Regions from separate parts of the Paraburkholderia sp. GAS334 genome, predicted to be linked through region 1. Evidence: predicted binding sites of a transcription regulator. Region 1 holds the regulator's gene; the other holds the start of a gene.
The links. Region 1 encodes FliA, which starts transcription of late flagellar genes. Its sites were predicted from a motif close to CTAAAGTTTNNNNNNNNNNNGCCGNTA; they were not measured.
Positions count from the first base shown of each region.

Region 2: the regulator FliA is predicted to act here: its motif matches at 10,018-10,044, upstream of P3T21_RS15725 (DUF4088 family protein).

Region 1 is NZ_JBNDMO010000013.1:126,833-138,765, reverse strand. Features, by position in the region: gene P3T21_RS23315 (PIG-L deacetylase family protein) at 1-477, shown strand, start outside; gene P3T21_RS23310 (class I SAM-dependent methyltransferase) at 490-1,746, shown strand; gene P3T21_RS23305 (class I SAM-dependent methyltransferase) at 1,743-3,764, shown strand; gene flhB (flagellar biosynthesis protein FlhB) at 3,974-5,182, shown strand; gene flhA (flagellar biosynthesis protein FlhA) at 5,179-7,281, shown strand; gene flhF (flagellar biosynthesis protein FlhF) at 7,426-9,504, shown strand; gene P3T21_RS23285 (MinD/ParA family protein) at 9,497-10,366, shown strand; gene P3T21_RS23280 (RNA polymerase sigma factor FliA) at 10,397-11,131, shown strand; gene P3T21_RS23275 (DUF4160 domain-containing protein) at 11,225-11,473, shown strand; gene P3T21_RS23270 (DUF2442 domain-containing protein) at 11,460-11,861, shown strand.
Region 2 is NZ_JBNDMO010000007.1:225,970-237,902, reverse strand. Features, by position in the region: gene P3T21_RS15760 (acyl-CoA thioesterase) at 1-226, shown strand, start outside; gene fumC (class II fumarate hydratase) at 304-1,704, opposite strand; gene P3T21_RS15750 (phospholipase D family protein) at 1,760-3,391, opposite strand; gene panS (ketopantoate/pantoate/pantothenate transporter PanS) at 3,771-4,730, opposite strand; gene P3T21_RS15740 (MATE family efflux transporter) at 4,844-6,271, opposite strand; gene P3T21_RS15735 (RNA-binding S4 domain-containing protein) at 6,389-6,607, opposite strand; gene P3T21_RS15730 (ATP-dependent helicase) at 6,815-9,019, shown strand; gene P3T21_RS15725 (DUF4088 family protein) at 9,106-9,864, opposite strand; gene P3T21_RS15720 (AzlD domain-containing protein) at 10,134-10,457, opposite strand; gene P3T21_RS15715 (AzlC family ABC transporter permease) at 10,454-11,125, opposite strand; gene P3T21_RS15710 (AraC family transcriptional regulator) at 11,361-11,933, opposite strand, start outside.

The DNA.
Region 1 (11,933 bases):
ACGCTGACGCTGTTCGATTTTCCGGATAACCGGCTCGACTGCGTCGCATTGCTGGACCTGGTGAAAGTGGTGGAAGAGCTGGTCGAGCGTTATCGGCCGTCGACGGTCTACACGCATTTCGCTGGCGATCTGAACATCGATCACCGGCGCACGCATGAGGCCGTGATGACGGCTTGTCGTCCGCTGCCGGGCCATTGTGTCGACCAGGTGCTGTGTTTCGAGGTGTCGTCGGCGACGGAATGGATGCCCGCGGGTGCGGCAGTGCCGTTCGTACCGAACGTGTTCGTCGGCATCGGACGAACCCTGGATGCAAAGCTGGCTGCGCTGAATGCGTATGCCGGAGAGATGAGGCCGTTCCCGCACGCACGCTCGCTGGAAGCTGTGCGGCACCTGGCCGGATGGCGCGGCGCTTCGGCCGGATTCGCGGCAGCCGAAGCGTTTGTGCTGGCCCGGCAGCGCGTTTCGATTGAATTCTGAATAAGGACAGTGATGAGCAACTCTGAGCAGGATCTGATCGCGTGGAAGACGGACGCGTGGAAAGACCCGGGCATGGTGGCGTGGTATTCGGACCGCATGATGGAGAATACGGGCACCAACCGGCTGAAGAACAAGGTTGAAGTGGCGCTGTGCGAGCACTATGTGAAAGGTGTGGACGTGCTGGATGTCGGCATCGGCACCGGGCGCGCTTCCCTGCCGCTTCTCTCGAAAGGGTTTCGGCTCGCCGGCACCGACAGCTCGCAGGCGATGCTCGACGAGTGTCGCCGGCTCGCGGGCGGTCAGCCGGTCGAACTGGTGCCGGGTGACGTGACGGCGCTACCGTTCGAAAGCGGCCGCTTCGACAGCCTTATTTCGCTGAACGTGATGACGCATTTTCCGCACGTGGAAAACGTGCTGAAAGAGTGGCAGCGTGTGGTGAAACCCGGCGGCCGGCTGATTTTCGACATCTACTCGTTGGACCATCTGAGCTTTTCGCGTGGTCAGAACGTGACGGTGGAATCGCTGATGAAGCAGGACGCCTCGGCGTTCAACATGCACTGGTCGAGCGACGAAGTGGTGGCGTCGGCGAATCGCCTCGGCATGCGAGTCGTTGCACTGGTGCCGTACGGCAGCGTGTTTAGTGGGGAATATCGTCATTGGCATTTTCCCAAGCCATTGCAGTCGACCAACTGGTGGCATCGCCAGCTGTCGTGGATCGGATCCGACGACGCGCTGCTGGATATGACGCTGTTTCTCGAGCAGGAATGGTTTGCGTGTCTGAACAACTTCACGACCGGCCGCTACATGGTCGTGCTGGAAAACGAGCGTGACGACGCGGCCAACCAGCGCTGGCAGGCGAACGACCTGATGTTGACCCGCTATCTCGCCAGCTCGCCGGTAAGGCTCGACGACCTCGCGTCGCGACTCAACCTGCCTGTCGACGTGTGGCGCGAGCGGTTCGACGCGCACCTTGACCGTCTGCGCAATCGCAAGGTCGCGTACTTCCTGCTGACGACGTTCCTTGGCCGCACCGATGCGATCAGCTGGGCCGATCTCGCGCCGCGCAACGGCCCCACGCTCCAGCGCTGGGTCGACGCGGAACAGCTCGATCGACAACTGCAGGGCTTCGTGCAGTCGTGGCATCAGAACCCGGCGCTCGCCAGACTGTGCGAGAGAGATTGCACCGGTCTTGGCGCCGGACTTGAATATCAACTGCAACGAAAGGTCGTGTCCCGGTTCGTGCAGGCAACAGGTGGACGTAGCGAATGAAAAAGACCGCCCTCATTTATTCCCTCTGGGAAAAGAACCTGTCGGTTCTCGAGCATTATCTGCAGGACCGCCCACGCGCGGTGATCGTGCCGGACTATCTGGCGAGCGCTGCGCTGCGCGACATCGTTGAGAAACGCGGTTCGACACTGCATCTACTGCCTACGGACAGCGCATCGGCCCGCACCGGTATGGCGGTCGCGCTCGTAAAGCGGTTCGCCGAAGGCCCCGCGAGTGTCGGTCTTGCGGAAGACCCCGTGTCGCGCGATGTGCTGCGGGACGTTGAAGAAGTGGTCGCCGTCGAACTGCCGGTGATCGAGGGCTGGCTTAATGTGCTGACCGTCCTCTCGCACGACTACGACATCGAAATCACCGTGCTCAACGAAGATGTCATGCGCGACGGCAAGACGCTGGCGTTGTGGTCGCGGGCGCACGAGATTCCAGTGCTGCAGGTGGCGCACGGCACGGGCATGGGCCGCGATTACATCGGCGAGCCGTGCCTCTCGGACCACATGGCGGTCGCCGGCCCGCGCAGTGCGCAGTACTTCGAGGATATCGGCATTCCCGCAGATCACATTCACGTCGTCGGCAATTCGCACTGGGAAATGCTACCGGTGCTGGTGGCCAACCGCGGCGAACTGCGCGCGCAACTCGCCGCGGCCTACAGCCTGCCGCTCGCTGCGCACTGGGTCGTCTGGGGCTCAACGTGGAACGCGCGGCTGAGCGCGCTCGACAACCGCGATGCCGCGACCCAGATGCACGAGGCCTGCAGTGCGCTCGCCGCGCTGCGCAAGTCGGCGACGACGGACGTCGTGCTTGTCTTCAAGGAGCGCGGCAACGGTGCGTCGGGAGATCGGGCAGGCGAGCAGTTCATGCAGATCGCCACGAGTTACGGCGTGGCCGACCACGTTCGCTATTCGGTCGATGAAGCGCGTTACTGGGCCGCAGCCGCTGACGTCGTCGTGTCGTACGAATCGAATTTCGCGATCGAAGCCCTGCTGTCGGACGTACCGGCGATCAACGTCGAGACCGACTTCGGCGCGGTGGCCGGCGGCAGCTTCGGCGCCCGCGACGGTGTGCTGTGCGTCGAGGCCGCGCAAGTGGCGCCGCTCGTTCAGCAACTGATGGGCGATGCGACGTTCCGTGCGGTCACGGCCAGCTTGGCCGCGCGGCGCAAGTCCTGGTATCACGAAGTGACAGCTGTCAGCGCTGCAGCACGAACAGCCGAACTGATCAGCCGCTGTGCTCGCAAGATCGCCAGCACGCAGCGCTACGTGTGGCAGGAATTTCTCGATGTCGAGCACGGCGACGTGGCCGCGGCCTACCACATGGGAGGTCGCGAGGACCTGGTCGCGCTGTACACGAACAACCCGTCTGTTGCGCTCGATATCGGCTGCGCGGGTGGGTCGACGGCCGCGCTGATCAAGCAGCGGTTTCCCCAAAGCCGGGTCTGGGGCGTCGAGGTGAACCGTGCCGCGGCGAACTTCGCCAAAGGCAAGATCGATCGGGTCCTTGTAGGCAAGTTCGAGGACTTCGACCTCGAAGCGGAAGGGATTGCGAAGGGCACGCTGGACGCCGTGCTGCTCGCGGATGTGCTGGAGCACATGTACAACCCGTGGGACGTGATGGTCACGCTGCGGCCCTACATGTCGCCTACCGGGCAGCTCGTGCTAAGCATCCCGAACGTGCGCAACCTGATGCTCATCGACGATCTGAGTAAGGGCAACTGGACGTACTCCGGTGCGGGCCTGCTGGACATCACGCATATCCGCTTCTTCACGCAGAACGAAGTGCTGAGATTCTGCACCGAGACTGGATACCGGGTCGTCACGTTCCGCAACGCCATTGACCGGCGCCTGGAAGGGTTCTGGAACACCCACGCAGCGTCGACGCCGACGTCGATCGAAACCGATCGTCTGACGCTGAAGAACGTCACGCGCGACGAGCTGCTCGAATTGTGCACGTTGCAGTTCTATGTCGTGCTGGAAAAAGATCCGGCGTGGGACAACGCCCGCCGGTAATGCATCGACAGGCTGGGCGGCGGCGTCCTCGCGGGCGCGGCCGCCGTCATGATTCCGGTGCGGCACGGGCGAAAGCCCTGCCGCCGCGTACCCATCCCGCGAAATACCGCCCTTTCCCCGGCCTTATCCGTCGATCGTCGCTCGACTTCTGCAGGAATAATCGCTCTCACTGAAAAAGGGCATGGTGCCCCGATCATCTGGAGAGCGCGTTGGCAGAGGATAGCGACCTCGAAAAAACCGAATCAGCCACTCCCCGGCGCATCGAAAAGGCGCGGGAAGAGGGGCAGGTTGCGCGTTCCCGGGAGCTTTCCACCTTTGCGCTGCTGTCGGCGGGTTTTTTCGGCACGTGGGCGATGTCCGGCTCGATCGGCGAGCGTATGCAGAACATGCTGCGGGCGGCCTTCACTTTCGACCACGCGACCGTTTTCGAAACACGCCGCATGCTGATCAGTGCGGGCGTCGCAGGTCGCGAAGGCCTGTCGGTGCTGTTCCCGATCCTCGCGCTGACGGGCGCCGCCGCATTGCTCTCGCCGCTCGCGCTCGGTGGCTGGCTGATCTCGACGAAATCCTGGGAGCCGAAGTTCAGCCGGCTCAACCCGATCACCGGTCTGGGCCGCATGTTTTCGATCAACGGCCCGATCCAGCTTGGCCTGTCGTTCGCGAAGACGCTGGTGGTCGGCGTCATCGGCGCAACGGCGATCATGAGTCATCGCGACGAAATCCTCGCGCTCGGGATGCAGCCGATGCACGAAGCGTTCGCCAACGCCGTTCATCTGATCGCCGTCTGCTGCGGGATGACCGTGGCCGGCATGGCGCTCGTCGCCGCCCTCGACGTGCCGTATCAGCTCTGGACGTACCACAAGAAGTTGCGCATGACGAAGGACGAAGTGAAACGCGAACACCGCGAAAACGAAGGCGATCCGCACGTGAAGGGCCGCATCCGCCAGCAGCAGCGCGCGATTGCGCGTCGCCGGATGATGTCGGAAGTGCCGAAGGCGGACGTCGTCGTGACCAACCCGACCCACTTCGCCGTCGCGCTGCAGTACACGGATGGCGAGATGCGCGCGCCGAAGGTCGTTGCGAAGGGCGTGAACCTCGTGGCCGCGCGCATCCGCGAGCTGGCCACCGAGAACAACGTGCCGCTGCTCGAAGCGCCGCCGCTCGCGCGGGCGCTGTACCACAACGTCGAACTGAATCGCGAAATTCCGGGCCCGCTGTACGGCGCGGTCGCAGAAGTGCTGGCGTGGGTCTACCAGCTCAAACGTTTCAAGGACGAAGGCGGCGAGGCGCCGGTCGCACCGACCGGGTTCGATGTGCCCGCCGACCTCGACAAGGGCGGCGTCGCGGACGGCGAAGCCGATCAGGAAGCCGCCGACGCGCTCGGCGATGAAAACGAAGGCAAGGGAGCCTCAGCATGAACGCACGCGTAGGGTTCCTTTCGCGACGGCCGGACGCATTGAGCGGCACCAACCTGCGCGCGCTCGCGGGTCCGGTGCTGATCGTCATGATTCTCGGCATGATGATCCTGCCGTTGCCGCCGTTCCTGCTGGATCTGCTGTTCACCTTCAACATCGCGCTTTCGGTGATGGTACTGCTCGTCAGCATGTACACGATGAAGCCGCTCGACTTCGCGGCCTTCCCGAGCGTGCTGCTGTTTTCGACGTTGCTGCGTCTTTCGCTGAACGTGGCGTCCACGCGGGTCGTGCTGCTCGAAGGCCACACCGGCCCGGACGCGGCCGGTCAGGTGATCGAGTCGTTCGGTCACTTCCTTGTGGGCGGCAACTTCGCGGTCGGTATCGTCGTCTTCATTATCCTGATGGTCATCAACTTCATGGTGATCACGAAGGGCGCGGGGCGGATCGCGGAAGTGTCCGCGCGTTTCACGCTCGACGCGATGCCCGGCAAGCAGATGGCGATCGACGCCGACCTGAACGCCGGCCTCATCAACGAAGAACAGGCCCGCAAGCGGCGCTCGGAAATCTCGCAGGAGGCCGAGTTCTACGGCTCGATGGACGGTGCGAGCAAGTTCGTGCGCGGCGATGCGATTGCCGGCCTGCTGATCATGGTGATCAACATCTTCGGCGGCCTGATTGTGGGCGTCGCGCAGCACGGCATGGACTTCGCATCGGCGGGCAAGGTCTACACGCTGCTGACGATCGGCGACGGCCTCGTCGCGCAGATCCCGTCGCTCGTGATCTCGACGGCGGCCGGTGTGATCGTGTCGCGCGTCGCGACCAACGAAGACATCGGCACGCAGCTGACGGGCCAGCTCTTCACGAACCCGCGCGTGCTGGTGATCACCGGCGCGATTCTCGTGCTGATGGGTTTGATCCCGGGCATGCCGCACTTCGCGTTTCTGCTGCTCGGCGGCGGCCTGATCCAGCTTGGCCGCACGATGAAAAAGCGCGCGTCGCAGAGCAAGACGGCCGCCGCGCTCGTGAACGTCGCGCCGGCCGCGCTCACGCCGTCCGAGGCCACCGAAGCCAGCTGGGACGACGTGACGATGATCGACACGCTCGGCCTCGAAGTCGGCTACCGGCTGATTCCGCTCGTCGACAAGAATTCCGACGGCGAACTGCTCAAGCGGATCAAGAGCATCCGCAAGAAGTTCGCTCAGGAAATTGGCTTTTTGCCGCCGGTGATTCACATCCGGGACAACCTCGAATTGAGGCCGAACGGCTACCGGATTGCGCTGAAGGGCGTCGAAGTGGGTGTTGGCGAGGCATATCCGGGCCAGTGGCTCGCGATCAATCCGGGCCAGGTGACGGCCGCGTTGCCGGGCACGCCGACGCAGGATCCCGCTTTCGGGCTGCCGGCCATCTGGATCGATACGAACCTGCGCGAACAGGCGCAGGTGTATGGCTACACGGTGGTCGATTCGAGCACGGTCGTCGCGACGCATCTGAATCACCTGGTCGTCACGCACGCGTCGGAACTGCTCGGCCGTCAGGAAGTGCAGTCGCTGATCGAGCGGATGCAGAAGGACACGCCATCGCTCGTCGACGATCTGGTGCCCAAAATCCTGCCGCTCACGACGCTGCAAAAGGTGCTGCAGAACCTGCTGGAAGAAGGCGTGCCGATCCGCGACCTGCGCACGATTCTCGAATCGCTTGCCGAACACGCGCCAAAGATCACGGATGCGCACGATCTCACCGCGGCAGTGCGTCTCGCGCTGGGTCGCGCGATCACGCAGCAGTGGTTCCCCGGCTCCGGCGACATGCAGGTGATGGGCCTCGACGCCAACCTCGAACGTGTGCTGTCACAGGCGCTTGCGACCGGCGCGAATCCGGGCCTCGAGCCAGGTCTCGCGCATACGCTCCTGACGGAAGTACAGAAGGCGATGACGCGTCAGCAGCATCTGGGCCTCGCGCCGGTGCTGCTCGTGCAGCATTCGCTGCGTGCGATGCTCGCGCGCTTCCTGCGCCGCAGTCTGCCCCAGTTGAAGGTGCTGTCTTACGCGGAAGTGCCCGATACGCGGCATGTGCGTGTCGCGAATGTGATCGGCGCGCAGGGTTGATTCCCCATGCCGCGCACCTAATGCGCGAATTGCCTGCCTTTCCCGGTCTTTATCCACCGATGGCCGCTGGACTTATTTCGCAATAATCGCTCTCAATGGGAAGCGGTATGTTGCCGGTCCGTAAAGCTCATCGGGGAGTCAAGCTTGAACATTCGTAAATTTGTCGGCGCAACGAGTCGTGACGCGCTGCGTCTCGTTCGTGAAGCACTGGGCTCCGATGCAGTCGTGTTGTCGAATCGCACCATTGAAGACGGCACCGTCGAAATCGTCGCGCTCGCCGATAGCGATCTGGCCGCAATTTCGCCTGCGCAGCAGGGTGCCGATGGCGCCGGTTTCGGGCCGACGTTCGGTGGTGGTAACAGTGGTAACGGCAATATCGGCAGTGGACTGAATAGTGGCAATGGAAATACTGGCGCGAGCACGGGCTTCGGCGCAGGTAGCCCGGCAGGCACGAACGCAGGCTTGGGCAGCGGCTTCGGCGCGAACAGCAACGTAACGATGAGCACGGGCTTCGGCGGTGCGCCGGCCGCGCGTTCGGCGGCATCGATGCCGTCGATGTCGGTCAATCCGTACGCCAGCGGCATGCCTGATGTTTTCTCGTCTGTGTTCGGCGCGAGCCCGGAAGCCGGCTCTGGCACGGAGCGCGCGGCAACGGGCAGCACCGAAGCGGAATTGCACGAAACCAGCACGTCGACAGGCAACACGGGCGCCGCAGCATCCAGCCCGCGTACATCCGATGACGCGCGCGTCGAGATCCGTTCCGAAGCGCGGAGCGAAAGCCGTCTGGATGGGCGTGCGGAGGGGCGTTTGCAAGGCCGTCCGGACAACCGGATCGAAGTGCGCTCCGATGCGCCCACCCCGCTGCCCGCCATGACACCGCCGCCGGCTATCGCCGAGACGCCGGCGCGTCAACGCTCGATGGTCGAAACGAATCCCTGGCTGATCGATCATGCCCGCCGTATCGCGGCGCAGGATGTCGTGCACACGGCGAAGCCGGTGATGACACCGGCCGCCGCCATGGCGCGCGGTCTGGGCACGCCGGTCGAAATCCCGGCGACGATCGACGATCCGGCGACGCCCGAATGGGCGCGCGAAGCGGCCGAACTCGCCGCTCGCCGCGCCGCGCAGCGCGTGGCCCCGGCCGTGCAGGCCGACGTCAAGGGCGCGGCGAACCCGCTTGCCGGCTTGCCCGCCAGCGCCGCTGCTGCCGTCACCGAGGGCATCAAGGCGCGCATGGAGCAGATCGTCAACGAGACGGTCATGAACGAACTCGCGTCGATGCGCGGCATGATGGAAGAGCAGTTCACCGGCCTTCTGTGGGCCGACCATCAGCGCCGCAGCCCGACGCACGCAGCACTGACCAAGCACCTGTTCGCCGCGGGTTTCTCCGCGCAACTGGTGAAGATGATGGTCGAGAACCTGCCGCGGGTCGACAGCATGGAAGCCGGCATGGAGTGGGTTCACTCGGTGCTCGGCTCGAACCTGCCGGTGATGGAAAACGAAGACGCGCTGATGGAGCGCGGCGGCGTGTTCGCGCTGATGGGCCCGACGGGCGTCGGCAAGACGACCACGACCGCAAAGCTCGCCGCGCGCTGCGTGATGCGCTTCGGCGCGAGCAAGGTCGCGCTGCTGACGACCGACAGCTACCGGATTGGCGGCCACGAACAGCTGCGCATTTTCGGCAAGATCCTCGGCGTCTCCGTGCATGCCGTGAAAGACGGCGCGGACCTGCAACTCGCGCTCACCGAACTGCGCAACAAGCACATCGTCCTGATCGACACGATCGGCATGAGCCAGCGCGACCGTTCGGTGTCGGACCAGATCGCCATGCTGTGCGGAACGGGCCAGCCGGTGCAGCGTTTGCTGCTGCTGAACGCGACAAGCCACGGCGACACGCTCAATGAAGTCGTCCAGGCGTATCAGAGATCGCCGGATAACCAGGCGCTCGCCGGCTGCATCCTGACCAAGCTCGACGAGGCGACCAACCTCGGCAGCGTGCTGGACACGGTGATCCGCTACAAGCTGCCGGTGCACTACGTGTCGACCGGCCAGAAGGTGCCGGAGAACCTCTACGTCGCCACGAAGAAATTCCTGATCAAGAGTGCGTTCTGCATTCCGCGCGACGGCTCGCCGTTCGTGCCGCACGACGACGATATTCCGGCGCTGCTGTCGGCGCTGTCGGCGCGTTCGACGGCCGATCTGCACGAGGTTCGCTTTGGATAAGTTTGTGCTCGATCAGGCGGAAGGCTTGCGACGTCTGCTCAGCCGGTCCGGTTCGCGCGTGGTGGCGGTAACGGGCGGTTCGCCCGGTGTGGGATGCACGACCACGGTCGTGAACCTCGCGGCCGCGCTGTCCGAACTGGGCAGGGATGTGCTGGTGATCGACGAGCGCTTTGGCAAGAACTCGGTGAACGGGATGCTCGGCGGTGTGCGCGGCGCGGGCAACTTTACGGCGGTCGTGCGCGGCGAGATGGCGCTGACAGAAGCCGTCGGCCGGCACGCGCTTGGGTTTGGCGTGCTGGTCGCATCGCGTGGCAATCGTGAAGGCTGCACGCCGGAACAGCTTGCCGTACTGCTCACAGGACCGGCCGACGTCGTGCTGATCGACGCGGAACTCGATCGCGATGGCGCACTTTCGGCGCTTGCGATGCAGGCGAACGACGTGGTGATCGTCACGCGCATCGACGCGCAGGCGATCACCGACGCGTACGCGTGCATGAAGCGTTTGCATTTCGCGCACGCGATCCCGCAGTTTCGCGTGCTCGTGAATCACGTTCAGAGCGCGGCGGACGCGCGCATCGCGTTCGAGAATCTGGCGGGCGTGGCGGGGCGGTATCTGACGGTTGCGCTGGAAGAAGCCGGTTGCATCACGGCCGATGTGCGGATGGCACGGGCCATGGCGTTGTCGCGGTGTGTCGTCGATGCGTTTCCGTCGACACCGGCTGCGCGCGACTACCGGCATGTCGCTGCCGAACTGCAGTACTGGCCGATGCGGCCAGCGATGTCGTCACGGACGCCCGGTGTGGCCTCCGCGACAGTAACAGCGGCGAAACAGGCCGACCAACCGTCTGCGCAGCACGCCTGAGAGGCGGAGCGCGGAGACAAGGGGAGCACGATGTACAACGCTCAGGGAAAGATCTCCCAGGCCGATGTCCTGGCAAAGTACGCACCGCTGGTGCGGCGCCTTGGCCTGCAGCTCGTCGCCAAGATGCCGGCGAGCGTCGATCTCGACGACCTGATTCAGGCCGGCATGATCGGCCTGCTGGATGCGGCGAGCCGGTACAAGGAAGATCAGGGCGCGCAGTTCGAAACCTACGCGAGCCAACGGATTCGCGGCGCGATGCTCGATGAGCTGCGCAGCAACGACTGGCTCCCGCGCAGCCTGCGCCGCACGTCGCGCGAAGTGGAAACGGCGGTGCACAAGGTCGAACAGAATCTGGGCCGGTCGGCGAGCGAAACTGAGATCGCCGATCACCTGAACATGCCGCTCGACGAATATCAGTCGATGCTGCAGGACCTGCACGGCAGCCAGCTGATCTACTACGAAGACTTCGACCGTTCCGCCGATGACGAGCCGTTCCTCGACCGTTACTGCGTCGACCATTCGGACCCGCTGTCGGCGCTGCTCGACGACAGCCTGCGCTCGGCGCTGGTGGAAGCGATCGACCGGTTGCCCGAACGCGAAAAACTGCTGATGTCGCTGTACTACGAACGCGGACTGAACCTGCGCGAGATCGGCGCGGTGATGGAAGTCAGCGAATCGCGCGTGTGCCAGCTGCATAGCCAGGCGGTTGCGCGGCTGCGGACGCGTCTGCGTGAGATGGCGTGGGCGGCGGCGGAGGCGGGTTGACAGGCTGAACAGATGACGCCTCCCTTGTCGTGACGCAACGTCCCGGAAGCGTCTTCTGGTAGAAAACCCATCGGTTGGGTTTATAATCAACCCATGCCAACAGTTCTCCGCGCGCAGGGTTGTCGTGTTGTTATCTATCCATCGGACCACCGGCCGGCTCACGTTCACGTGATCGGCGCGGATGGCGAAGCGGTTTTCGTGCTCAACTGTCCAGCCGGGCCGCTGTCGCTGCGCGAAGTCGAAGGGCTGACGATCCAGCAGGTGCGCAAGCTCGCCCGTGTGCTGGACCCGGAAATTCGCGCGCTATGCGCGGCCTGGAGAGAGATACATGGAAATCACTAAAGAAGCATTCAAGGAAGCGAAAGCCGCCGGCGAGGCGCGCGGTCCACGTGTCGTCTCGGCGCGCTATCGCCGTTCGAGCGAAAAGCTCGAAATTGAATTTGCCAACGGCGTCACGCTGGCTGTGCCGGTTCGCCTGATCCAGGGGCTGGACGGCGCGTGCGCAGCGGATCTGTCGAAGATTGAAATTACGCCGCTCGGCACGGGGCTGCACTGGCCGCGACTCGATGTGGATGTCTATGCGCGCGCCTTGTTCGAAGGTGTGTACGGCTCGCAGAACTGGATGCGGGATGCGGCCCGGCGTGCCGGTTCGAGCACGTCAGAGGCAAAAGCCGCGGCGGCCCGGGAGAACGGCAGGAAAGGCGGGCGCCCGCGTAAGGCTGCTGCATAACGTCTTGCGTGGCCGGCGTGCAGCCGCCCGCCACGCAACCCTCATTCCGCGGTAGCCCCTCGCTGCCGCACA
Region 2 (11,933 bases), on a different contig from region 1:
GTCCGTGCAGGCGGGGGACCCGAAGGGCGGCGAACTGTTGCAGACGACTGACTGCCTCGTCGTGATGGTCGCTGTCAACGAGAACGGGCACCCGGTCGCGGTGCCGTCGTTCGTACCGGAAACCGACGAGCAGAAGCGCCTCGCCAAATACGCGATGGACGTCAAGGAAGCACTCGATGCCATCGTCGAGCTGAAGCCGGAAGAAGTGGTGAAAGGCGAGGTTTGAGATTGCGGGCGGCGTGAGGAAACGCTGCGCCGGCTGACGCCGACGCAGCGTTTTTCACATCCAGCCGCGATCCGGCATCAGACCTTGACCGTACCGACCATCTCGGCCGGCTTGACCCATTCGTCGAACTGCTGCTCCGTCACGTGGCCGAGCGCGAGCGCCGCGGCCTTCAGTGTCGTGCCTTCCTTATGCGCCTTCTTCGCGATCTGCGCGGCCTTGTCGTAGCCGATGTGCGGATTAAGCGCGGTGACCAGCATCAGCGATTCGTTCAGCAGGGTGTCAATGCGATCCCGGTTCGGCTCGATGCCGACGGCGCAATTGTCGTTGAAACTGTGCGCGCCGTCGGCCAGCAGCCGAATGGATTGCAGCACGTTGTGCGCAATCATCGGACGGAACACGTTGAGTTCGAAATTGCCGCTCGCGCCGCCGAAATTCACCGCGACGTCGTTGCCGAACACCTGACAGGCCAGCATCGTGAGCGCTTCGGACTGCGTCGGGTTGACCTTGCCTGGCATGATCGAGCTACCCGGTTCGTTCTCTGGAATCGACAGTTCGCCCAGACCGCAACGCGGGCCGCTCGCGAGCCAGCGGACGTCATTGGCGATCTTCATCAGGCTTGCTGCAACCGTTTTCAGCGTGCCGTGCGCGAAGACGAGGGCGTCGGCGGCTGCCATCACCTCGAACTTGTTCGGTGCGGACACGAACGGCAAGCCGGTGAGCTTGCCGATGGCGGCCGCGACCTTGTCCGCGAACTGCGGATGCGCATTCAGCCCGGTGCCGACCGCCGTGCCGCCCTGCGCGAGTTCGTACAGATGCGGCAGCGCCGATTCGACATGCTTTGCGCACTGATCGAGCTGCGCGACGTAACCCGAAAACTCCTGACCGAGCGTGAGCGGCGTGGCGTCCTGCAAATGTGTGCGGCCAATCTTGACGATGCCGGTGAATGCCTTCGCCTTCGTATCGAGCGTATCGCGCAACGTCTTCAAAGCCGGCAGCAGATGCCTGACGATGCCGAGGGCCGCTGCGATATGCATTGCCGTCGGGAATACGTCGTTCGACGACTGCCCGCGGTTCACGTCGTCATTCGGATGCACCTTGCGCGCTTCGCCGCGCTCGCCGCCGAGCAGTTCGCTGGCGCGGTTCGCGATCACCTCGTTGAGGTTCATGTTGCTTTGCGTGCCGGAACCGGTCTGCCATACGGCTAGCGGGAATTCGTCGGGGTGCTTGCCATCGATGATCTCGTCGGCGGCCTGGATGATTGCGCTGGCCTTCGTTTCGTCGAGGACGCCGAGACCCTGATTCACCTCAGCCGCGGCGCGCTTGATGAGCGCCAGCGCCGTGATCAGTTCCGGCGACTGTTTTTCGGTCGAGATCCTGAAGTTCTGCAACGAGCGCTGCGTCTGCGCGCCCCAGAGCTTTGCATTCGGCACGGCAATTTCGCCGAACGTGTCACGCTCCATTCGTACATCTTCGGTCATGGTTCAACTCCACTTGAGAAAGTGCTATCGCGCCGCGTTCTGCGGCCGGCGAACATCAAAGCTGGCTGTCGACTGGCAGCAGCATGAAAACTCCTGTCATCAGATTCCTGTAAAAACCCGCGTCCGGATCCAGGTTCCACGTTCGCAACTGTCCATTTTCTTCACCGGTCCAGATGAGTTCGCTGGGCGGCGCGCTTGTTGCCTTGAGCCGCGCAAGCTGCTCGGGCGTGACCAGCGTCACGCGATAGCTGACCGCCGGCGCCGTTGCATGATCGAAAATCCTCGCCAGCTTATCCGCGATCGGCGGGCTATGAATCACGAGCACCAGTTCCGTGTTGAGATTCGCGGACCGCGGATCGAGATTCATCGAGCCGATCACGGCCGTCTGGCGGTCGATCACAAAGGTCTTCGCGTGCAGGCTCGTCCGCGATGTCGAACCGGTGAAGTCGACCCGCGTACGGCCTTGCTCCTGTTGGGGCATGAATTCGTAGAGTTCGACGCCACGTTCCAGCAGCGGCACACGATAGGGACTGTACCCGGCCGCCACGACGACTGCATCGGTGGCGGCAAGCGAGTTGGTCAGCACGGCGACGCGCACCCCGCGCCGCGTCATTGCACCGAGCGTCGTGACACCCACGTCGTGAGGCACGAAGTAGGGTGATGTGATCAGCACTTCCTTTTGCGCCGCGTTCGCGAGCGCAATCACGCGTTCCAGCGGCGGACTTTTGTAGTTCGGCGAAGGATGCGTGATCTTGTCCGGCGTGTCGGCCTTGAATTCGGCGTGCGCCCACGTGAGTCCGAGATCGCCATGTGTAATCTGCGATGCAAGCGGCGTCGCATTCAGCGGCTTCGCGTTGTACGGGTCGGCGTTGGTGCGCCAATGCGCGCGCAGTTCGTCGCGCATTGTGTCGAGTTCACCAGCGTCGAACCGCTGCTTGTTGAGCACGCGTAGCGGGTACGACGCGCTGCTGTTCCAGTATTCGTCAAAGCTTGCCGAAATGTCGGCTGTGACCGGGCCTGCAGCCAGCACGTCGATGTCGCGAAACTGCAGCGTTTCGCTCGCACTGAAGTATTCGTCGCCAAGATTGCGGCCGCCGACAATTGCCAGCTGGTTGTCCGCGATCATCGCCTTGTTATGCATGCGCCGCGTGAAGTGGCCGAGCTGTGTGAATACGTTGCTCGTGCGCTGGAACAGGCTTTCCTGAGCGGAACCGAACGGGTTGAAGACACGGACTTCGATGTTGTCGTGCGAGTTGAGCGCCGCCATCACGCGATCGATGTCCTTGAAGTTCAGGTCGTCGACCAGCATGCGCACCCGTACGCCCTTGTCGGCCGCATACAGCGCGGCCGCGAGAAGCAGCTTGCCGGTGGTGTCCTCATTGGCGGTGTAGTACTGCATGTCGAGCGTTTTCGTCGCGGCGCGGGTGAGCGCGATACGCATCTGCAACGCGTCGGTGCCGTTCGCCAGCACGCGGAAGCCGGACTCATCAGGGTGGGCGCGCTCGAGCGGCGCCAACGCCGCGCCGAGCGCGGTGGGTTCCGACGCCGGCAGGGCATGCGTAATGTCGCGGTGAACATCGGTAGCCGGTGGGCGCGTTGCGCAACCGCTGACAAGCGCCACGACCGCGCACGCGAAAGCGAAGCGGATGCCCGCAGTCCTGGTGCCATGCAGATGGAGCCAAACCAGATTGTTTTTGCTGTTGGATGCCGGCACCTTCGCTTTCTCCCGTTGAATCGACTGCCACCGATAGCAAGCGGCATACCGCGAACAATTCACGCGGCCTGGAAAGCATTCTAAGTGGAATCCGGCACGCAGGCCGACTCGGCCATTCGGCATATTGATTGCACGAGCGGGCCACTTCAGAATGCGTGGAAGCGTTCGGCTGGCTGGCGCGGCGGCACGGTGACGGATGCGCCATAGCGAGTGGCGGAGGGCAGGGCGAGGGTTGGGCAAACACGCGGCGGGCGCTCGGGAGAGGGTGAGCCGCCGCGTGTGCGCGGTCATCGGGACGATGGCCGCGCGAAGCGAATAACGAAGCGGGTATCGACCCGGGTGACGAGGTGGCTCAACTGCGTTCGGGCGTCAGCGCGGGAGCGCCGTCGGGATGCGTCGAGCCTTTTGCCGGGCGGCCGGCCCAGTAGCCCGCGAGCAGCGAACCCGACAGGTTGTGCCACACCGAGAACAGCGCGCCCGGGAGCGCGGCGATCGGCGTGAAGTACAGCTTGCCGAGCGTCGCGGCGAGGCCCGAGTTCTGCATGCCGACTTCGATTGCAAGTGTGCGGCAGACGGCTTCGTCGAAACCGAGCAGACGGCCGCCCCAGTAGCCGCCGAGCAGGCCGATGCCGTTATGCAGCACAACGCCGAGCATCACCACGAGGCCGACCGATGCAATGCTCTTCTGCGTGCCGCCCACCACCGCCGCGATGATCAGCAGGATTGCGACCATCGAAACCAGCGGCAGCACCGGCTCGATCCTGCGCACGACGCGACCGAACAGATGATTGACGATCAGGCCAACGACGATCGGCAGCGCGACGATCTGCAGGATGCTCATCAGCATGCCGTGTACGTCGACGGCAATCGAAGCGTCGACGTAAAGACGCGTGAGCAACGGCGTCGCGAACACGCCGACGAGCGTCGACAGTGCGCTGATCGTGACGGACAGCGCGACGTCGCCACGCGCCAGATAGATCATGACGTTTGACGCTGTGCCGCTTGCCACACTGCCGACGAGCACCATTCCGGCGGTGAGATCGGGCGGCATGCGCAGCGCCTTCGCGATCACCCACGCGGCAAGCGGCATCACGAGGTAGTGCAGCACGATGCCGGCAACAACCGGAGCCGGCCGCGTAAAGACGCGCTGGAAATCGGCAGCAGAAAGCGTGACACCCATGGCCAGCATGATGATCGTGAGCAGGGTCGTGACGTGCGGGGCGATGCCCGTGACGGACGTCGGCGAAAAGTACGCCGCAAGTGAAACGAGCACGGCCCACAGAGGGAAAAGACGGGTAACGCGGGCGAGCATGAAAGGTCCTGTTTGCCTGGATTGACGGTAAAAGCAGCGCCGCTATGTAGCGGACGCTTATTTTACTGGTCAGCTTCCAGTCAGACAGCCGTTCCCGGCTACGTATTCAGCGTTTACCGGGTAAGTCCTGGGTCGGTCGCCGGATCAGCGGCCGGGATGGCAGCGGGCACGCGCCGGAGGCTCATCCGGTGAAAACGGAGCGTCATCAGCAGCGCCACGCTGGCGAGGCCGGCGGCGAGGCCCCACCACAGGCCGCGCGCGCCCAGACCGAAGTGAAACGCCAGCGTGTAGCCGGTCGGAAAGCCGATGCCCCAGTAGCCGAAGGCAGCGACGATCATTGGCACACGGGTGTCTTTCAGACCGCGCAGGCAGCCGGAGCCGACCGTCTGCATGCCGTCGACGATCTGGAAGATGGCCGCTACGCGGAGCAGGGAAGCGGCAAGCGAAACGGTCGATGCATTCGCCGGGTCGTCGAGGTGCAGATACAGGCCCACGATCGCATGTGGCGCAATGATCAACACAAGGCCCGACAGCACCATGAAGCCGACGCCGAGCGCGAGCGCAACGAACCCGGCATGTCGCGCGGCAAGCGGTTGCCCGGCGCCGGACCAGTACCCGACGCGCACATTCGCCGCCTGGCCGATCGCGAGCGGCACCATGAAAGCCACCGAGGCCACGTTGAGTGCGATCTGGTGCGCGGCGAGCTGCGATTCGCCGAGCAGGCCGACCATCAGGCCGGTCGCGAGGAAAAGCGTCGACTCGACGCCGTATGTGATCGCCACCGGCCAGCCGATGCCGAACAGCTCGCCCATCAGCGGCATTTCGGGTCGCGTCGCCGTGACGAAATGCCTGTAGCGCGGGCGCAGATGCAGCAGCGCCAACAGGGTGAGTGCGGTCAGCCAGACAGTGATGGTCGTCGCAGCGGCCGAGCCGAGGAATCCGAGTCGCGGTAGACCGTACGCGCCATGAATCAGGCCGTAGTTCAGGAAAGCGTTCACGAAGACGCCACCGATCGACACCCAGAGGAGCCGCTTCGCCGCCCCGATAGCCGGCAGAAACGAGCGCATCAAGCCGATCCCGATCAGGCTGGCAGGCGCGCCCCAGCGCAGCATCGCCGCGTATTCGCCGACGTTGTGCGCGAGCACGGCCGGTTCGCCGAACGCGAGCAGGATCGGCGTCGCAAGTGACAGCAGTGCGAACGCCGGGGCCGCGAGCAGGATCGAGAGCAGAAGGCCTGTCCAGTAGATATGCGGTACGCGGTCTTCCGCCTGCGCGCCGCGCGCATGCGCAACGCTCACGCTGACGGACGTCAACACGCCCTGCAGCAGCGTCACGACGACGAAGAACAGGTTGGCGCCAAGGCCACCGGCCGCGAGTGCGTCCGGGCCGAGCGAGCCGAGCAGGACGGTATCGGTGACGGCCATCGCCATCTGCGAAAGCTGTGCAATGGCAAGCGGGGCAGCGAGACGGGCGGTGTCGGCGGCATGGCGCGACAGCGAGGGCGCCGCCGTGGCGACGCGGGAAAAACCAGGTTGGGTCATGAGCGAGGAACGGCGCGCGGAACCGGGGTCCGCGCCGTTTTCTTCTAAAAGAGACAGCTTATTGTGTCGCGGTGCCGCTGTCGATCAAGAAGCACATTTCTGGTGCGGTTTCTTTCGCTAGCCTTCATGGACGGCGATTCGCGTATCGCCCAGCAGGACGACCTGGCCCGCACGGATCTTGCAGGTCTTGCGCGTTTCGACCTGGCCATCGACCGTTACCGCACCCGACGCGACGATCAGCTTCGCCGAACCGCCGCTGTCTGCGAGGCCGGTGATCTTCAGCAGGTTGTGGAGTTCGACGTAATCGCCGGTCAGCGTGAAATCGAGGTTGGGCATGGCGCGCGCCGGTCAGAAACGACAGAAGGGAGGGGCTCGAATCATAAGCCAGAAGTGCGATGCGCGCACCCCGCGTGCCTGCACGACGACGCATGAACGTTCCGGACCGTTTTATTTGTCCCTCGATCGCCATCGGTCGGCTCGCTGGAAGCAGCAAAGTGCAACGTCCGGCGCACCGAAAAAAGGGCGCTTGTCGGCGCAGGTTGTATGGATATACAGTATGCGTCGCCCTGTCACTTCGCGTTGCTGACCCCTGTGCTTTCTGTCGCCGATTTCCCGCCATCCGATGCCGCCGCTTATCTCGCGCAGCTCAACGAAGCGCAGCGCGAGGCCGTCGAATTCGGGGCGGACAATCCCGGGCACACGCCTGGCGCGCTTCTGGTGATCGCCGGGGCAGGATCCGGCAAGACGAACACACTGGCGCATCGCGTCGCACATCTGGTCGTGAAGGGCGCCGATCCGCGTCGCATCCTGCTGCTGACGTTTTCGCGTCGTGCTGCGCAGGACATGACCCGGCGCGTCACACGCATCGCGGGCGCGGCGCTCGGCGCGCGGGCAGCGCTCGCGCAGGGTCTGACGTGGTCGGGTACGTTTCACAGCGTCGGCGCGCGCCTGCTGCGCGAATATGCCGATCTCATCGGTCTGTCGCCCACGTTCACGATCAATGATCGCGAAGACTCGGCCGATCTGATGAACCTCGTACGCCACGAACTCGGCTTGTCGGCGAAGGAGAAACGGTTTCCGTCGAAGAACACCTGTTTCTCGATCTATTCACGTGTCGTGAACACCGGCGCCTCACTGGCCGACGTGCTGAACACCGCGTTCCCCTGGTGCCGCGAATGGGAAGCCGACCTGCGCATGCTGTTCGCCGCGTATGTGGCCGCCAAGCAGGCGCAAAGCGTGCTCGACTACGACGACCTGCTGCTCTACTGGTCGCATATGGCCGCAGAACCGTCGATCGCCGCCGACATGTCGGGCCGCTTCGATCACGTGCTGGTCGACGAGTATCAGGACACCAACCGCCTGCAGGCGTCCATCCTGCTCGGGATCAAGCCGGACGGTCGCGGACTCACAGTGGTCGGTGACGACGCGCAGTCGATCTATTCGTTTCGCGGCGCGACGGTGCGCAACATCCTGGATTTCCCGGCGCACTTCGATCCGCCCGCAAAGCAGGTCACGCTCGAACGCAACTATCGTTCAACGCAGCCGATTCTCGCTGCGTCGAACGCGGTGATCGACCTCGCGGCGGAGCGCTTCACGAAGAACCTGTGGACCGATCGCGCTTCGGCACAGCGGCCGCGTCTTGTCACCGTTGCCGATGAAGCCGATCAGGCGCGTTATGTGGTCGAGAAGGTGCTGGAAGCGCGTGAAGACGGCATGAAGCTGAAGTCGCAGGCCGTGCTGTTTCGGGCGTCGCACCATAGCGCGGCGCTCGAGATCGAACTGACCCGGCGCAACATCCCGTTCGTCAAATTCGGCGGCCTCAAGTTTCTCGATTCGGTTCATGTGAAGGACGTGCTCGCGGTGCTGCGATGGGCGGAGAATCCGCGCGATCGGGTCGCGGGTTTTCGCGTGGTGCAGTTGATGCCCGGCGTCGGCCCGGCGACGGCCGCGCGGGTGCTCGATCAGGTCGCCGAACGCACCAGTGCGGGCGCTATCCCGGACACTCACACAGATGCATGCGGCAGCGCGCATCACACAGTCGGCGCGCTGGCGTCGTTCGCGCCGCCGGCCCGCGCAGTGGAGGACTGGCATCCGTTCGTCGAACTGATGTCGAAGATATGCGGCCGGCAGTCGTCGTGGCCGGCGGAGTTCGAACAGGTCCGCCGCTGGTACGAGCCACATCTCGAGCGTAACCACGAAGACGCCGCGATTCGCCAGGGCGACCTGCTGCAGATGGAAAGCATCGCGGGCACCTATCCGTCACGCGAGCGTTTCCTGACCGAACTGACGCTCGATCCGCCCGACGCGACCAGCGACGAATCCGGCGTGCCGCTGATCGACGAGGATTATCTGATCCTGTCGACGATCCATTCGGCGAAAGGACAGGAGTGGCGCAACGTGTTCGTGCTGAATGGCGTCGATGGCTGCATTCCGTCCGATCTCGCTGCCGGCAACGACGCGGAACTCGACGAGGAGCGGCGTCTGCTCTATGTCGCGATGACGCGTGCGAAGGAAGACCTGCATATCGCCGTGCCGCAGCGCTTCTACGTACACAACCAGACGCAGCTGGGCGACCGCCATGTTTGGGCGCAACGCACGCGCTTCATTCCGGCGCATCTGCTGCCGTTGTTCGACGCACACGCCTGGCCGTATGTGCCTGTGCCCACGGCGCCGACGGCCGCGGGGCTCGCGGCGGCCGCGCACGCGAAGATCGAGATCGCCGCGAAGCTGAGAAAGATGTGGGATTGAGCGAGGGATTGACTGCTGCAGGCGCGCCTTAAAGGTGAGCAGCAAAGGTGCACCGCAAAGGCGCACCTGCAGCCAGCCGCCGTGCGTTACCGCGATTCCCGCTGTTGCGGGCGCGGCGGCGGCGTGAAGAAATTGCGCAGCCACGCGGCGAGCCGCGTGAACACGTCGTACGGTTCTTCGATGAAAATCTCAGGCTTCAAGAGCCGCAGGTATTCCATGATCTGCTGCGCTTCCTGCTTCTGGAACGAACCGTGCGAAATGCCAAGCCGCAGCAGTCCGCGCAGCTCGCCCAGCTTTTCTCGCGCCATGCTGCCGACGCTCGTCTCACAGCCGATCTTCGCTTCGTACACGCGCTGGCGCAGCGACTCCGCGAGCCGCCATGCCGGTGTCTGCATCACTTCTTCGAGCGCCTGAATATCCTGCGCCGCCGACTTGATCTGCGCCGCGAGCGGATCGATCAGCGACGGGTCGCCCTGCGCCTCATTGACAATCGCCGTGGCCCAGTCGCGGCACTGTTTCACGAGCTCTTCGGGCGTCCACTCGGAACGCGCCGCGAAGCCGAAGCCGAATTCGTTCGCCTGACGCATCAGGATCGCGACCACGTCCGGGAATTCCTTGTCGAGCGTGCGCTTCGCCCACGCGTACTGGCCGCCCTGCAACATGCGCTGCACGGCGTGCTCCGTCAGCGGGACCATGTTGTCCAGCAGCTTCGCGCGCAGAAAATCTTCGAACGAAGGCGTTGCGAACTGCGGATCGAGCTTCAGCGATACCCGCAGAAACGCCTCGAAATCCTTGCGCAATGACGCAACGGTCTCGTCTTTCAGTGAGAGGGTGATGTGACCCATATCTTCCTGTCCCGATTGGTCGTCCCGCGTTGCGTCTGTCTGGCGTCGCCGGCGGCCCGCGGTGAGCGGCCCGCCAGACGCATTGCGCGGCTAGTCCCTGTTTTCTGGCGAGACCGGCAATTGCGCCAGCCCGACAAGGGGACGTCGACTGTTTATCGGCGGGTGACGCCGAAACTTGAGCGGGATTTCTGGAGGGGACCCTGGCTGGACCGTCACCGGCTACCGGTTGGGAACGCCGGCAGCCAGGTGGCCGGAAGGGCAGGAACAGGCTATTTGAGCACCACGCCTTGCCACAGGAAGAACACCGCAAGACCAACGGCGATTGTCAGTAGCGGCCGGCGCGTCAGCGCGCTCACCAGCACGGCGGCGAGCGCGCCGACCAGCTGCGGATTGCGCCACGTAAGCTCGGCGTCGCCGCCGTGCGGCGACACGGCCATCGGCACGATGATGGCCGTCAGCACGGTGACCGGCACAAAGCCGAGCGCGGTGCGCACGAGCGGCGGAAACACCAGCCGGTCGCCGACGATGAAAACCGTAGTGCGGATCAGCCAGGTGATCAGCGCCATCCCCAGAATGATCAGGACGTAATTCATTGCGACACCTCCGCGGTGCGCTGACGCTGCACGTCCGTCCGCGACAGCGCCACACCGATTGCAACGCCCGCGATCACCGCGCCGAGCAGGCCGAGCTTGTACGGCCAGCCCTGCCAGAAAAAGGCGAGCGCGCCGGCGGTCGCAGCCGCGGCGATGTAGCGGAACGCGACGAGCTGCGGCACGACGATCGCGATGAACGTCGCGACCATCGCGAAATCGAGTCCGAGGGACTGCAGGCCGGGAAAGGCCGCGCCGAACAGCAGGCCGGCGAGCGTCCAGATCTGCCAGTTGACGTACATTGAAACGCCCGAGCCGAGAAAATGCCACGGGCCGACCTCGCCGGGCGCGTGACGCCGATAGTGCGTCCACGCGACGGCAAACACTTCGTCGGTGAGAAGGCCACCGAGGACGACGCGCCAGCGCATCGGCAGATGGGCGACGTAGGGCGCGAGTGTCGCGCTGTACAGCACGTGCCGCAGGTTCACGACGAACGTCGTCGCCCACAGCACGATGAAACTGGCATTGCCCGCCATCAGGCCGACGGCGATGAACTGCGCGGACCCGGCGAACACGGCAAGCGACATCAGCTGGCCATGCCACAGGTGCAGCGGCCCCGATGTCACGAGTGTGCCGAAAATGACGCCGAATGGCGCGGCGCCGACCATCATCGGGATCGTGTCGCGGGCCCCTGCGACGAATTCACTGAAACGGCTGGACTGGCTCAATCTCGCTCCTCCTTTGAAGAAGGAGCGTAGCTGTCCCGCGTGGAAGCGGCTTGTACGTTCTTGCTATGGGCGTCGGGGTGACGTTTGTCTGCCCAGTGTTTGCGCTGCATTTGCGTCGCGTCGGCTTCGGTTCGCGTAACCCGCAACGAGGCATTGCACGTCAGGTCACGTCCGAAGATTACGCCGACTGCCAGCGCCCCGGCGGCACACCGAACATGCGGCGAAAGTGGCGCGTGAAATGGCTCTGGTCGGCGAAACCGCTGGCGGCGGCGACATCGGCCACCAAAGCGCCCGCGCGCAGTGGCCCCAACGCGCGCTGCAGCCGGATCTGGTTGCGCCACGCGTGCGGCGGCATGCCGGTCGCCTGTGCGAAAAGCCGTGCGGCGTGAAACGGCGACAACCCGACGGCGCCGGCCAGATCGGATAACTGCACCGGCACCGCGAGATCCCCGCTCAGCTGGGCCTGCATGATCGCGACACGCGGATCACCCGCTGCGATCCTTTGTATTTCAGGCTGCGTGCGACCGTAGCGAACGAGCAGGGTCGAAAGCGCGTCGATCATCGCGGTTTCGGCGGCGAGCAGATCGGCGCCGGCTTCCATCAGCTGGTGAGCGAGCCGCAGCCTGTGCGCAAGGTCCGGGTCGCGAATGACGGCCGGATCGAACCACGGCAGGGGCTGTGGCCTTCCGGCGAGCTCGTCGGCGATCTGCTGGAGGAAGTCGACCGGCGCGTACATCACGCGATAGCGCCA